DNA from 2 places in the Saccharomonospora xinjiangensis XJ-54 genome. Region 1 is predicted to be linked to the other one. Evidence: predicted binding sites of a transcription regulator. Region 1 holds the regulator's gene; the other holds the start of a gene.
What was found. Region 1 encodes LexA, which represses DNA repair genes until DNA is damaged. Its sites were predicted from a motif close to CGAACACGTGTTCG; they were not measured.

Region 1 (7,418 bases):
GAACTCGGCGGAAAGAACGCCCCATGAACAGTGCCCATGAACAAGGGCGGCCGAGGAGGCGCTGTCCGGGCGTTTCGGCGCGTCGGCCACCACCGCACGGCGGTGAGTGCGGCGCCGCCTGGACGATTAATGGGCTCGTTCTTTCCCACGCACCGTGGGACGATAGGGAGACGATGACAGAACTGACACACAACGCCGTTCCCGCCGATCAGCTCGATGACATCGAACTGTCGCAGGGTGAACTCGAACTCTCCGACCGCGCTTCGCTGCGCAGGGTCGTGGGCCTTTCCACCGAACTCGCCGACATCACCGAGGTCGAATACCGGCAGCTGCGGCTGGAACGCGTCGTGCTCGTCGGGGTGTGGACCGAGGGAACAGCGGAACAGTCCGAGGAATCGCTGGCCGAGCTCGCCCGCCTTGCCGAGACCGCGGGCTCCGAGGTACTCGAGGGGCTCGTCCAGCGCCGTTCACGGCCAGACCCCGCCACCTACATCGGGTCCGGCAAGGTGAAGGAACTCGCCGACATCGTCGTCGCCACCGGCGCCGACACGGTGATCTGCGACGGTGAACTCTCGCCGGGCCAGTTGCGGCAGCTCGAGGAGAAGCTGCGCGTGAAGGTCATCGACCGCACGGCGCTGATCCTCGATATCTTCGCCCAGCACGCCCGCTCGCGTGAGGGCAAGGCTCAGGTCGAGCTGGCGCAGTTGCAGTACCTCATCCCGCGCCTTCGCGGGTGGGGCCAGTCGCTGTCGCGGCAGGCAGGTGGCCGGGCCGGTGGTGCCAACGGCGGCGTGGGTCTGCGTGGTCCCGGTGAGACGAAGCTGGAGACCGACCGCAGGCGCATCAACAAGCGCATCGCGAAGCTGCGCAAGGACATCGCCGCGATGGACACCATCAGGGCCACCAAGCGGGGGCGCAGGGTCGCCAACGAGGTGCCGAGCGTCGCGCTGATCGGATACACCAACGCCGGCAAATCCAGCCTGCTCAATGCCCTCACCGGCGCGGGGGTACTGGTGGAGGACGCCCTGTTCGCCACCCTCGACCCCACCACGCGGAGGGCCTCGACCCCTGACGGGCTGGAGTACACGATCACCGACACCGTCGGGTTCGTGCGGCATCTGCCTCACCAGCTCGTGGACGCCTTCCGCTCCACGCTCGACGAGGCGGCGGACGCGGACCTGCTTCTGCACGTGGTGGACGGTGCCGCGCCTGCGCCCGAAGACCAGGTCGTGGCGGTGCGCGAGGTCCTCGGTGAGATCGCCCAGAAGCGATCCGAGCCGCTGCCCCCCGAACTGGTGGTCGTGAACAAGGCCGACGTCGCCGACGAGGTGACGCTCGCGCGGCTGCGCAACCTCCTTCCCGACGCCGTGGTCGTCTCCGCCCACCGCAGGCAGGGGCTGGACACTCTCGCTGCGGAGATCGCCACGCGCCTGCCCCGTCCGGAGACGCTGGTGGAGGTTCTCGTGCCCTACGCGCACGGCGAACTCGTGGCCCGGGCACACGCCGATGGCGAGGTACTGGCGGAGGAGCACAGGCCAGAAGGGACGTTGCTCACGGCGAGGGTGCATGCGGAACTCGCCGCCACTCTCTCGGCGTACGTCACCGACGGGTCGCGAGCCTGACGCTAACGTAGCGGGGTGGCGCGACTCGGTTTGGCGGCGACAGCGGCGCTTTCCACACTGTCCGCGCTCGCGGCGACGCTGCTGTCACCGTCCTTCTCCGGCACGGCAAACGCGGGCACCGCGGACACCGCGCCGAAGGCGGTGTGCTCGGTCGGTGATCCCCGGCTCGCTGAGCTGTCGGGTCTCACGGCCGACTCCGAACACCTCTACGCGGTGGCCGACGGCGGCACCCGGGTCGAGGTTCTCGTCCTCGACGACGACTGTCAGGTGCGGGACGTGCTGACCGCGCCGACCGATCCCTACGACGTGGAAGATCTCGCGCTCGGTCCCGACGCGACGTTGTGGCTCGGCGACACCGGGGACAACCGTCAGGTGCGCGAGACAGTGGCTCTGCACGTCCTGTCGCGCGACGGTACGTCCGCGCTGTATCGCCTCACGTATCCGGACGGCCCGCAGGACGCCGAGGCACTCGTGGTGGACGGCGAGGGAACGCCCTACATCATCACCAAGAGCGCGGTCGGCTCCTCCCGTGTTTACCGGCCCTCCGGTCCGCTGGTGAGCCCGGGGCCGACGCCTCTGGAGGAGGTCGCCACGGTGTCGCTGCTGCCGACGGCGACGCAGGGTGGTCCGCTCGGGGTCGCGGGGAGCGTTCTCATTACCGGCGCCGCGCTGTCGCCGGACGGCAGCGTGGTGGCTCTGCGGACGTACACCGACGCCTATCTCTATCCGGTCACCGGAGGGGACATCGCTGGAGCGTTCGGCCACGAACCCGTGCGCGTCCCTCTGCCCGGTGAGCCGCAGGGTGAGGCCATCGCGTTCACCCCCGACGGAACACTGCTGTCGGCGGGGGAGGGCTCCGGCGAGCCGGTGAGAGCCATTCCGAACGCCACCGCGCTGGCGGACGACCGGGGCAGCGGTGACCGGAGTAGCGCGACGGAGCAGGCGGCGACAGAACAGCGCACCGAGACGATCGAGTCGGCTGACGGCGAACCCGACCTCGACCCCGTCGCTCCGCTCACCATCGCGGTGTGGTCAGCCGCGGCACTCGGCGCCGTGTTCGGTGTGGTGCTGGTGGCCCGCTTCCATCGCCAACGCCGCCAACGCCGCCAACGCCGCCAACGCCGCCAACGCCGCCAACGCCGCCAACGCTGAATCAAGGTGCCGTCAGACCGGCGAGAAAGGCCGGAAGACTCGAGGCCTCGGTTTCCGGCCTTCGCCGACCCGATTCCTCGGCGGGTTTTCCGCTGCCATTCCCCTGGCGGGGTTCACAGCCTTCTCAGGACAGCGACGACCTTTCCGAGGATCGTGGCGTCGTCACCAGGGATCGGGTCGTATGCCTCATTGTGCGGCAGCAACCAGACGTGCCCGTCGTCCTTGCGCTTGAACGTTTTGACGGTCGCTTCGCCCTCGATCATCGCCGCCACGATGTCGCCGTTCTCGGCGGTGGGTTGCTGCCTCACCACGACCCAGTCGCCATCGGTGATCGCGGCACCGATCATCGAGTCGCCGGTGACGCTGAGCAGGAACACGTCCCCTTCGCCGACGATGTCCTTCGGCAGAGGGAAGACGTCTTCGATCGACTCCTCGGCGAGGACAGGGCCTCCCGCCGCGATACGTCCGACTAGCGGTACCAGTGCGGGCCGGGGAACCGTCTCTCCGGCTGCCGTGACGGCCTCACCCTCGCGAGGCGAGGTGCGAGTGGTTCCGCGCTGGCTGTCCATCGCCAGCACACCGACGGCGCGAGGGCGATTCGCGTCGCGCCGGAGATAACCCTTGCGTTGCAGCGCCTTCAACTGGTGGGAAACGGAGGATGTTGACGTGAGCCCGACCGCCTCCCCGATTTCCCTGACACTGGGCGGATATCCGTACCTGTCCACCCAGTCCCTGATCACGTCGAGGACTTTCCGCTGGCGCGGTGTCAGGCTTTCGTCCGGGGTACTGACCGTGCGCGGAAGGGCGGAGACTTCGCCGCCGCTCACGTCGTTGCCCGTTGTCTTGCGTGCCACCGCGATTTGCCTCCCAGTCATGGACCCGACCCGATGTGGGGCCCGTGTACACATCCGGTTACGACGCTAGCCCTCCTCGTCGAGGATTTCAAACATCTGTTCGAGAACATGCCACGTTCGCTCGATTTTTCCTCGGGTCGGTGGTACACATTCGCACGGGCGTTCGATAGAACGAATGTTCGACCGTAGTCGCGTGGGCTTGCCGAGGGTTCCGGTTCCGGTCGCGGGTTCGGCGCAGTCGGGTGGCGGCTCGTGCCGAGCGGTGGCCGCCGAGCGGAGGGATGGTGGTATGGCGCCGATCACGAGACATTCGCGTGTTGCCCGGCATGCTTCTGCTCGCCCGCCGGTCGGCGGTTTTCCCAAAGGCGGGAAAGGGCGGCGGGGGTGCCGAGGGTGCCGGCCCCCGACGCGGCCAGGAGCCGCTCCGAGCCTGCCGGGTGGGCGTGTGCGCGCGGGAGAAGAGGGCGATGAGCGGCAGTCAGGGGGGCCGGGGTGGCCATGGCTCGTGGTCGTGGCGCTCGCCGTCGCGGTCGCGGTCGTCGGTGCGGGCCTCGCCGCCACGGAGCCCCCGCCCGGCGGGCACGGGGGCCGATGTGACGGTTTCCCGGGCGCCGTAGGCTGTGCCGGGTTGCCGGGCGTACTCGCGAACACGGCGGGGCGCGACTCGCGGCCGTCGAAGGGTCACACATGGTAGGTCCGGGATCTCACCCCCGTGAGGGAGGGGGCCCAGTTGCATGCGACAGGGCCGCGGCTTAAGGTCGAACCCCTACATGTAGTAGTTACATCGCTGTAATTGGTCCACAGGTTGGGGTATCATCGCCTTCGGTGCTCGATGACGGTGGTGCTCTGGTCTTCGGTGGAAGACGTGGACGACACTCGGGTGTGGTAGCCCGTCGCGGGCGTCGGTGACGTGTCCGCTTCGCGGAAAGAAGCTGAAGGTTCGGGAGGTGTTCGACTGTGCGGTGCCCGTTCTGCCGCCACGCGGACTCCCGGGTGGTCGATTCGCGCGAGGTGGACGAGGGGCAGGCGATTCGCAGGCGGCGGTCGTGCTCGGCGTGCGGACGCCGGTTCACCACGTCGGAAACGATGGTGCTCGCTGTCGTCAAGCGCTCGGGAGTGACGGAGCAGTTCAGCCGCGACAAGGTGGTCAACGGAGTGCGCCGCGCCTGTCAGGGACGCCCTGTTGACGACGACGCGCTGAAGCAGTTGGCACAGAGGGTCGAGGAGTCGATCAGAGCGACCGGCGTCGCCGAGATCCCGAGCCACGAGGTGGGGCTCGCCATCCTCGGTCCGCTCAGGGAGCTCGACACCGTCGCCTACCTGAGGTTCGCGAGTGTCTATCGGTCCTTCTCGTCGATCGAGGACTTCGAGGCCGAGATCAAGAACCTGCGTGAGGCGATCGCCGGGTCGTCCGGCCAGGACCACAGCGAGTGAGGTCGCGGGCGACGAGTCACGTCGGCCGCCAGTTTCGAAGAACGCGGGAGTGGGAGTCATGACAGAAACCGTGGGGGTCGGCGCGGAATCCTCGCCGAAGCCGGGCAGGAAGCGCAACGGCTCTGGTGCGCGCAAGGGCCTTCGGGTGCAGCGCGTCTACACCACCGAGGGCGTTCACCCCTACGACGAGGTGCGGTGGGAGCGGCGCGACGTCGTCATGACCAACTGGCGTGACGGCACGGTGAACTTCGAGCAGCGCGGCGTGGAGTTCCCCGAGTTCTGGTCGGTCAACGCGACGAACATCGTCACCAGCAAGTACTTCCGTGGTGCTGTGGGCAGCCCCGAGAGGGAGAGCAGCCTCAAGCAGCTCATCGACCGCGTCGTCAAGGCCTACGTCAAGGCGGGTCTCGAGCACGGCTATTTCGCGGGCAGTGCGGATGCCGAGATCTTCGAGCACGAACTGACCTGGATGCTGCTGCACCAGGTGTTCAGCTTCAACTCGCCGGTGTGGTTCAACGTCGGCACGAGTTCGAAGCAGCAGGTCAGCGCGTGCTTCATCCTGTCGGTTGACGACAACATGGACTCGATCCTCAACTGGTACCGGGAAGAGGGCCTGATCTTCAAGGGCGGGTCCGGTGCTGGCCTCAACCTCTCGCGCATCCGCTCCTCCCGCGAGTTGCTGTCCTCCGGCGGCACGGCGTCGGGCCCGGTGTCGTTCATGCGTGGCGCTGACGCCTCGGCGGGCACCATCAAGTCGGGAGGCGCCACGCGCCGCGCAGCCAAGATGGTCGTGCTCGACGTGGACCACCCCGATGTCGAGGAGTTCATCGAGACCAAGGCGAAGGAGGAGCACAAGATCCGCGTGCTCAGGGACGCCGGTTTCGACATGGACCTCGGCGGTGCCGACATCTCCTCGGTGCAGTACCAGAACGCCAACAACTCGGTGCGCGTGTCCGACGAGTTCATGCAGGCCGTCGAGACCGGTGGCTCGTTCGGTCTCCGCTCGCGCACCACGGGCGAGGTTCTGGAGAACGTCGATGCCAAGACGCTGTTCCGCAAGATGGCGCAGGCGGCGTGGGAGTGCGCCGACCCCGGATTGCAGTACGACGACACCATCAACGACTGGCACACCTGCCCCGAGTCGGGCCGGATCACCGCGTCGAACCCGTGTTCGGAGTACATGCACCTCGACAACTCGAGCTGCAACCTGGCCTCGCTGAACCTGCTGAAGTTCCTGCGTGAGGACGGCACGTTCGACGCCGAACTGTTCGCCAAGGCCGTCGAACTGGTCATCACGGCGATGGACATCTCGATCTGCTTCGCCGACTTCCCGACCGAGCCGATCGCCGAGACGACGCGCAAGTTCCGCCAGCTCGGCATCGGCTACGCCAACCTGGGCGCGCTGTTGATGGCCACCGGTCACGCGTACGACTCCGAAGGCGGAAGGGCGCTGGCCGCGTCGATCACGTCGCTGATGACGGCGGTGTCGTACCGGCGGTCGGCGGAGCTGGCCGGTGTCGTGGGGCCGTACGAGGGTTACGCGCGCAACGCCGAGCCGCACCAGCGGGTGATGCGCAAGCACGCTGCGGCCAATGAACTCGTGCGCACCTACCACCACAACGACGCCGCGGTGCGATCGCTGGCGACCCGGGAGTGGGAGCGGGGCATCGAGATCGGGACGGCCAACGGCTGGCGCAACGCGCAGGCCAGCGTTCTCGCACCGACCGGGACCATCGGTTTCATGATGGACTGCGACACCACGGGTATTGAGCCGGACTTCTCGCTGGTGAAGTTCAAGAAGCTCGTCGGCGGTGGGTCCATGCAGATCGTGAACAACGCCGTTCCGCGTGCCCTGCGCGCACTGGGCTACCAGGAGGAGCAGGTCGAAGCGATCGTGGACTACATCGCCGAGCACGGCCACGTCGTCGATGCGCCGGGCTTGCGTCCCGAGCACTACGAGGTGTTCGACTGTGCTGTCGGCGAGCGTTCGATCGCGCCGATGGGCCACGTGCGGATGATGGCGGCCGTGCAGCCGTTCCTGTCCGGCGCGATCTCCAAGACGGTCAACATGCCGGAGTCGGCGACCGTGGAGGACGTCGAGGAGATCTACTTCCAGGGCTGGAAGCTCGGTCTGAAGGCGCTGGCCATCTACCGGGACAACTGCAAGGTCGGCCAGCCGCTGTCCACGGGCAAGAAGGAGAAGTCCGCGCCGGAGCAGAAGGCGGCGGAGAACACCGTCGTCGAGTACCGGCCCGTGCGCAAGCGTCTGCCGAAGAAGCGCCCGAGCCAGACGGTGTCCTTCACTGTCGGCGGAGCCGAGGGCTACCTGACGGCAGGCTCCTACCCGGACGACGGG
Region 2 (7,418 bases), 470 kb from region 1:
ACTGCTGGGCGTTCATACCGAGCAGTCGCTCCACCACCCTCGCGACCTCGTCGCTACGCGTGACCGCTTCGGTCCTACCGCCGTCTGGCGGAGGGGTGAGCCAGGTCAACGAGGCCTTCGCCGGTTGCCTGGTGTACCCGGAGCCGCGACGTTTGGGCCGCTCGTATTCAGGGCTTCGGGCGACCCGCAATCGGTGTCCCTGCACTGTCAGATCGAGAACCACCTCGGTAGGCAGGTCGGCCTCGGCGAGATCGCACCGGAGCCGCTTCGCGTCTGCCCGTGCTCCGGGAACCGTGCCGAACAGCGCGAACGCCACCGCGTCGAGCAAGGTGGTCTTCCCCGCGCCCGTGTCGCCGTGCAGTAGGAACAGCCCGTCGGCGCCGAGGGCATCGAAGTCAACCGTCTGCCGCGTGGCGTACGGCCCGAAAGCGCACACCTCCAAGCGATGCAACCTCATCGGACGGCCTCCCCGAGACCTGCATTCGCCCTTCCCGCCGACTCCAGAGCCGCCACCAGCAACCGTCGCTCGCGCTCTCCGGGGCCGGCCCCTCTACAGTCGGCGAGGAAGTTCTCCGCAATCTCGAGATCCGTCCGCCCCTTGACCGCTTCGGAGTAGCGCAACTCTCCGCCTGCTCCTCCCTCCGGTTCCCAGTCGAGGTGCACCGCGTGGGGAAATCGGGCGCGCAACCGTCGCATGCCGTCCACGGGGCGCACCGGATCGGTGAGTGTGGCCGAGAGATAACACTCACGCAGGTCATCGTGCGCTGGGTCCTCCAGCAGGTCGTCCAGCCGCCCCCGCACCGTGGCGAGCCGCCTCGGCACCGGCAACTCGACGCGATCGACCTCGGCGAGACCTTGTTCGTCGAGGTCCACGATCCACACCGACTTACGCGCCGCCTCGGAGAAGGAGTACGCGAGCGGGCTTCCTGAATAGCGCAGGTGGTCGGCCAGCCGTTGGGGACCGTGGAGATGACCGAGCGCGACGTAGTCGACGCCATCGAACACCGAACCGGGGACCTGCTCGACGCCCCCTACCGCGATGGTGCGTTCGGATTCACTACCGACGCCACCGGTGACGAAGGCGTGTGCCAAGACCACAGAACGGACTCCGGAGCCTCGCGTGGCCAGATCCGCCTTCACTCGCCGCATCGCCTCGGTGAGCACACCCGTGTGCCCTCGCGCCTCAGGTACCCCGAGCGCGATCCGTGCGGGATCCGGCTCCAGGTAAGGGATTCCGTACAGTGCCACGGGACCGTGTTCATCCTCGAGCAGGACGGGCCGATCGATGGAGTCGATGGTCGTACGGAGGTGCAGACCACCTGCCTCGGCAAAATCAGCGAAGGCACCCAGTCTCGCGGCCGAGTCGTGATTGCCCGGCGTGATCACCAGCTGGGCTCCCGCTTCACGGAGCCCACGCAGAGCAGCCGTCGCGACACGGACGGCCTCCGCCGAAGGCACGGCACGGTCGTAAACGTCGCCCGCCACGAGGACCACATCGACGGACAACCGTTCGACGACCTCGGCGAGGTGCCTCAACACGGTGTCCTGGTCGGCCAGCAGGTCGGCGCCGTGGAAGGTCCGGCCCACGTGCCAGTCGGAGGTATGGAGCAGTCGCACGCCGACAAGCTAAGCGTCTCGGGCGACGTTTGTCCGCACCACCCCCCGGCACTTCACTCGAACGTGTGTTCGAATGGCGCGAGCGCTGATTCCCCGGGAACTTTCCGCCATGATGAGTGAACGACACGACGGCATGGATGCCCGGTCCGGCGGTTCCGCGAAGTCACGCGATGCCGGCCGCCGCCACGTCAAATGGGGGAAGGACGGACAACACGGTGGGCTCGACGATTCTGACCACTGCCGCCATCGTGGTCGCGCTACTGCTGGCAGCAGCGGTGGCCATGCTCTGGCGCCTGTACCAGGACGGCATGCACAGAGCCGACAGAGCCGCGCGCCAGGTCGAAACCGAACGCGCCAAAGTGGATGCGCAGCAAGCCGCACTCCGCCGATACGAGGTCGCCTTCGCGTCCATCAGCGGACGTGGTGAACTCGGAGAGCAGGTACTGATCGAGACAGCGAGAGCACTCGGACTGCGGGAAGGGCTGCACTTCACGGTGCAGACCGACGTGGCAGGTGGCGGCGCCGCCAAACCCGATCTCCTGCTCACCGTCGGCGGCGGGCGGACGGTTCCCGTCGATGCCAAGGCCAGCCTCGCTTGCTGGGCCGAAGCAGTGGAGACCGACGATCCCGACGAGCGACTGGACGCGCTCCGCGTTCACGTGCGTAACCTGCGGTCCCGCGCGGCCGAGTTGGCGGGCAAGAACTATCAACGCTGGGCCGACGCCATCTACGGCACCGTGATGTTCGTGCCGTCCGACGCGGCCGTGGTAGCGGCGCTGGACACCGACCCGGAACTGTTCCGATGGCTGCTGGACCGCCGGGTCTTCCTCTGTGGACCGACGGGCTTCGCCGTTGTCGCCTCCGCAGCGCTGTTCGCGGCGACGGAGCGCACACTCGCCGACGACGTCGAAAAGGTCCGGGCGCAGGCGGAGGCTGCGCACAGGGCAGCAGGCAACGCGGTGGAGGCGCTGAACCTGTCGAGCACGCACCTGCAGCGTTTCCTGTCGGCACGCCGCCGTGAGGTGGAGGCACTCGACAGCTTCCGTGCACAGGTCGCGCCGCTCTCCGACGCGGCGGCAAGCCCGTCTCCTGTGCCGGAGGTCCGCCGAACCGACGAGCTGTCCGCGACATGAGCACCGGTGAACCGAGGCTATTGTTACCGACCATGGCGCTCGTGCCCCCCGTCACAGTCACTGCTCCGAGTGAGCGGGAGATTCGTCTCAGTTGCCCCAGGGCGTCACTCTTGACGGCGCTTCGCGCGTACCTCCTACCGGCGGGTCACCGGTTTTGCCGACGCAAGGGATACGGTGTTGCCTCGTGACCGCCATTCGTGACCGACGGAGTAACGCTAAAAGCGCCGACAAGGACGCGGCCGCGCTCCAGTGGGACGAACGCTCTGTGCTCAATTCCCGCCGGGGCATCCCCTGGTGGGGTGCCGCGTTGCTGGCGTTCGGGCTGGCGCTGATGGGCGCCTTTGTAGATCAGGTCGTCACGGACAGTCTGTCCGTGGTCTTCCACGTGTGTTACGCGCTTGGAGCCGTGGGGACTGTCCTCACGGTTCAGCGCAAGAGCCTTTTCGGTCCGATGGTGCAGCCACCGCTCACGATGGCGCTGGCCGTTCCACTCGTCGTGATCACCGCATCGGGTCTGCCTGAGGACAGCGACATGCTGGACAACGCATTGGCCATCGGTAAACCCCTCATCAACAGCTTCCCGATGATGGCAGGCACCACTGCGGCGACCGTGCTCGTGGGAGCACTGCGCATGGTGAAGCAGCGCGCCCCCGGACGCTCGACCGACGCAGGGAACGCCAAGCCCGCCAACACCGAGGCAGGCAGGTCTTCGTCCAGCGGCACCCGCCGCGAGAAGGACGCCAATGACACGGCGAAACCTGCGAGCGCCAAGCCGGGCAAGGACGAGACTCACAAAGCCGTACCCGGGCCTACCGCCGCGCCAAGCGATGAGGGGAGCGCGGAGGATGACAGGACACGCCCGGTCATGGACCCGGCACGGCCGGCCGCACGGGACGGAGCGCGACCTGGGCGCCGTGCGCCTGGAGCACCGAAACCGCAGGACAAGTCTGCGGCGCCGCCGCCCGAGCGGAGCGCCCGTCCAAGGGGTGGCCCTGCGGCACCACCGCCGCGACGGTCACGTCAGGACACCGGACAGCCACGCGCGCCGCGCGATGACGCCCCGCCACCGCGTCGGCGACCCGCACCTCCACCCGACCAACTCGACAAACGACGTGGGGAGGGACGTCCGCAGCCACCGGCGGGACGGGGCAGGCGGGTGCCGCCCTCGTCGAGAGGAGAGGAACCGCCGCGCAGCGAACAACCACCTCGCGGGCGGCAGTCCGGCGGCGGCCCGCGCCGAGACACACCTCGGTCCGAGCCGCCCGGGGGCCGACGCGGTGGTCGCCCACGTGGTGTCAACCCGCCGCCTCGACGGCCGTGGGAGGAGGACAGGCCCTGAGCTGTCCTGACTCGGACAGTCCTCCCCTCATGTCGCGGAGGGCTTGAGGCAGCTTTTCTACAGTCTCCCCATGACGGGGAGCACGCAGAACTGGTCAAACACGACTAGAGGGAACTGCCGCAACGGCGTTCGAACAATGGGCGGTGGACCACGTGCCGCCACCCTGGCGCGAAGGCGGCGGCCCGAGTCTCGCGATCGAGGATCGGCCGCGTACTAAGAACGTAGGTGGCCGACCCTCCACAGCGACGTACCGGCTGGTTGTCCGAAGCCGAGCAGATCACCGGGCTCCGAGGTCACCTGACCCCGCTGCGGGTCTTCTCGTCGCGCAACTCACGCGGCAACGCGAACGAGATCTTCTCATTCGCCGTGGTGACTTCCTGAACATCCGACCAGCCACGTTCGGCAAGGAAGTCCAGCAGCTCGAGAACGAGGACGTCGGGAACTGAGGCTCCGCTGGTGACACCGATCGTCTCGGCTCCTCGCAGCCACTCTTCGTCAACCTCACGCGCATAGTCGATCAGGTGAGCTTCTTTGGCTCCAGCCTGAAGCGCCACCTCGACGAGCCGCTTCGAGTTGGACGAGTTCCGTGAGCCCACCACGAGCACAAGATCGCACTCGGCTGCCATGGCCTTGACCGCGATCTGACGGTTGGACGTCGCATAACAGATGTCGTCGCTCGGCGGGTCTGCCAGCTCGGGGAAACGTTCCTTGAGCTGGTTGACGCGTTCCATGGTCTCGTCCACGCTCAGGGTCGTCTGCGACAGCCACACGACCTTCGATGGGTCGCGGACGGTGACCTTATCGACGTCCTCCGGGGTGTCCACAAGCTGGACGTGCTCGGGTGCCTCACCGGAGGTTCCCTCGACCTCCTCGTGGCCCTCGTGGCCGATGAGGAGGATGTCGTAGTCGTCGCGGGCGAAGCGATTGACCTCCTTGTGCACCTTCGTGACCAACGGGCACGTGGCGTCGATGGTGCGCAGGTTGCGCTCCTCGGCCTCGGCGTGCACTGCAGGGGACACACCGTGCGCCGAGAACACCACGAGCGCGCCCTCCGGCACCTCGGATGTCTCGTCAACGAAGATGACGCCGCGCTGCCGCAACGTGTCAACGACGTGCTTGTTGTGCACGATCTCCTTGCGGACGTAGACGGGAGGACCGTACTTCTCGAGGGCCTTCTCCACCGTGACGACCGCTCGGTCCACGCCGGCGCAGTAGCCGCGAGGCTTGGCCAGCAGGACACGCTTGCCGTTCGGGGCGGGGCTCGCTGCACTCATGAGCCCCAGGGTACGGGAGGCTCGCCGGCACCTGCTCACGACGATCTTCGTGGGATCGCCGACACGCATGGCCGGATCGGGTTGGGCACGGCGCGCCCGGTGCGGCAGGCTATGGGTATGAGACATGTCCCGTTCCCGCTCCGGGTAGCCGCCGGCCTGGCCGTGACCACGGCCGAGCGGGTGCGTGGCCTGCCGAGGCAACTCGTGGAACTGCCCGTCACCGTGGCCAGTCAAGCCCTCCAGGTATCCATGCGGGTGCAGCAGCACGTCACCGAACTCGCGATCAAGGGCGACGACGCGCTGTCGTCGCTGCGCCGCCCCGAGGAGACACCCGAATGGGCGACGTTCGACGAGGACGAGGTCGATGATCTCGGGCGCGAGAGCACAACGGCGGCGACGCAACCAGGCACCGCCGAGCCCGACCCGTGGGCTGAAGAGGAGCGTGCGCTCGCCTCCGATCACACCGAGGGCGAGTTCGACAGTCCCGTCGGCGCCGTCGCACCCGGAGGATTCGCGAACTACGACGACCTGACGTTGCCGCAGGTCCGGGCGCGGCTGCGCACGTTGTCGCTCCCGCAGTTGGAGGAGCTTCTCGCGTACGAACGCGAGCACGCGAACCGTCCCTCGTTCGTCGGGATGCTCACCCGTCGGATCGCCAACGTGCGGCAGGCCGAGGGTTCGGCGGACGGTGAGTAGCGGCGCCGAGCGAGCCCGCGGTCCAGAGCCTGCCACGGCGGAGAACCCGTGGCCGGTCCGCACGGTCGCCCGTAAGATCGCCGACTGGGTCCACAGGCTGGGCGCGGTGTGGGTGGAAGGCCAGGTCACGCAGATCTCCGCGCGGCCCGGCACCCAGACGTCGTTCCTGACGCTGCGCGATCCCGCCGCCGACGTCTCGATGACGGTGACGTGCCCGGCGAGGCTGTTGCGGGAGTGCGAGCCTCCGTTGCGCGACGGCGCGAGCGTGGTCGTGCACGCGAGGCCCACGTTCTTCCTCGGCAGGGGCACGCTGAGCCTGCGTGCCGACGAGATCCGGCCGGTCGGCATCGGTGAACTGCTCGCCCGCATCGAACGGCTTCGCAAACTGCTGGCCGCCGAGGGGTTGTTCGCGCGGGAGCGCAAGCGACCGTTGCCGTTCCTGCCGAGAGGGATCGGCCTCATCACGGGCCGGGCTTCGGCGGCCGAACACGACGTACTCGTGAACGCGCAGACCCGCTGGCCCGCCGCCAGGTTCCGCGTCCTCAACACCGCGGTCCAGGGCGCGCGAGCGGTTCCGCAGATCATGCGGGCGCTGTCGGAGCTCGACGCCGATCCGGACATCGACGTCATCGTGATCGCACGTGGCGGTGGCAGCGTCGAGGACCTGTTGCCCTTCTCCGACGAGACGTTGTGCCGCGCGGTGGCAGCCGCCGGGACACCGGTGGTGAGCGCGATCGGGCACGAACCGGACTCACCGCTGCTCGACCTCGTCGCCGATCGGCGGTGTTCGACTCCCACGGACGCGGGCAAGACCGTCGTCCCCGACGTGGCCGAGGAGACAGCGCGCGTCCACCAGCTCCGCGACCGCGCGCGGCGCGCTCTGCACGGGTGGGTGGACACGCAGTGCCGGCTTCTGGAACAGATTCGCAGCCGCCCCTCGCTCGCCGACCCGTTCGGTCCGGTCGAGCGTCGTGCCGCCGAGATCGAGACCCACACCGAACGCGGCAGGAGGGCCATCCTCACCGCTTTGACCCACGAGCAGTCCGCGCTGTCCTCGGCGAGGGCCCGGCTCGCGGCTCTCGGTCCCGCGGCCACGCTGCAACGCGGGTACGCGGTCGTGCAGTACCTCGACGCGAACGGGGAGTTGCGGGTGCTGCGGTCGATCTCCGAGGTGAGCGACGGCGCCGCACTGCGAGTGCGGGTCGCCGACGGCGCGATACGAGCGGTCGCGGACGGGTCAGGGTCGTGAACGGCGTTCCGGTCGCCACTCGGCGAGCACGGTAATGTGCGGCTCGAAACCCGTGACCAGGCTGAGACGAGCACCGTGAGCGAACCGAACGACGACGAACAGACCGACCT

Region 2: SACXIDRAFT_RS14700 (exonuclease SbcCD subunit D) is a predicted target of LexA. The motif match lies at 1,676-1,689, and genes of this name have one in related genera.

The regions. Positions count from the first base shown of each region.
Region 1 covers NZ_JH636049.1:3,712,573-3,719,990, forward strand. Annotated here, with positions in the region: gene hflX (GTPase HflX) at 174-1,622, shown strand; gene SACXIDRAFT_RS16870 (hypothetical protein) at 1,638-2,774, shown strand; gene lexA (transcriptional repressor LexA) at 2,888-3,628, opposite strand; gene nrdR (transcriptional regulator NrdR) at 4,586-5,062, shown strand; gene SACXIDRAFT_RS16890 (vitamin B12-dependent ribonucleotide reductase) at 5,121-7,418, shown strand, end outside.
Region 2 covers NZ_JH636049.1:3,239,884-3,247,301, reverse strand. Annotated here, with positions in the region: gene SACXIDRAFT_RS14705 (AAA family ATPase) at 1-457, opposite strand, end outside; gene SACXIDRAFT_RS14700 (exonuclease SbcCD subunit D) at 454-1,617, opposite strand; gene rmuC (DNA recombination protein RmuC) at 1,833-2,750, shown strand; gene SACXIDRAFT_RS23775 (DUF6542 domain-containing protein) at 3,082-4,089, shown strand; gene SACXIDRAFT_RS14685 (4-hydroxy-3-methylbut-2-enyl diphosphate reductase) at 4,383-5,363, opposite strand; gene SACXIDRAFT_RS14680 (lipid droplet-associated protein) at 5,481-6,059, shown strand; gene xseA (exodeoxyribonuclease VII large subunit) at 6,052-7,308, shown strand; gene SACXIDRAFT_RS14670 (exodeoxyribonuclease VII small subunit) at 7,384-7,418, shown strand, end outside.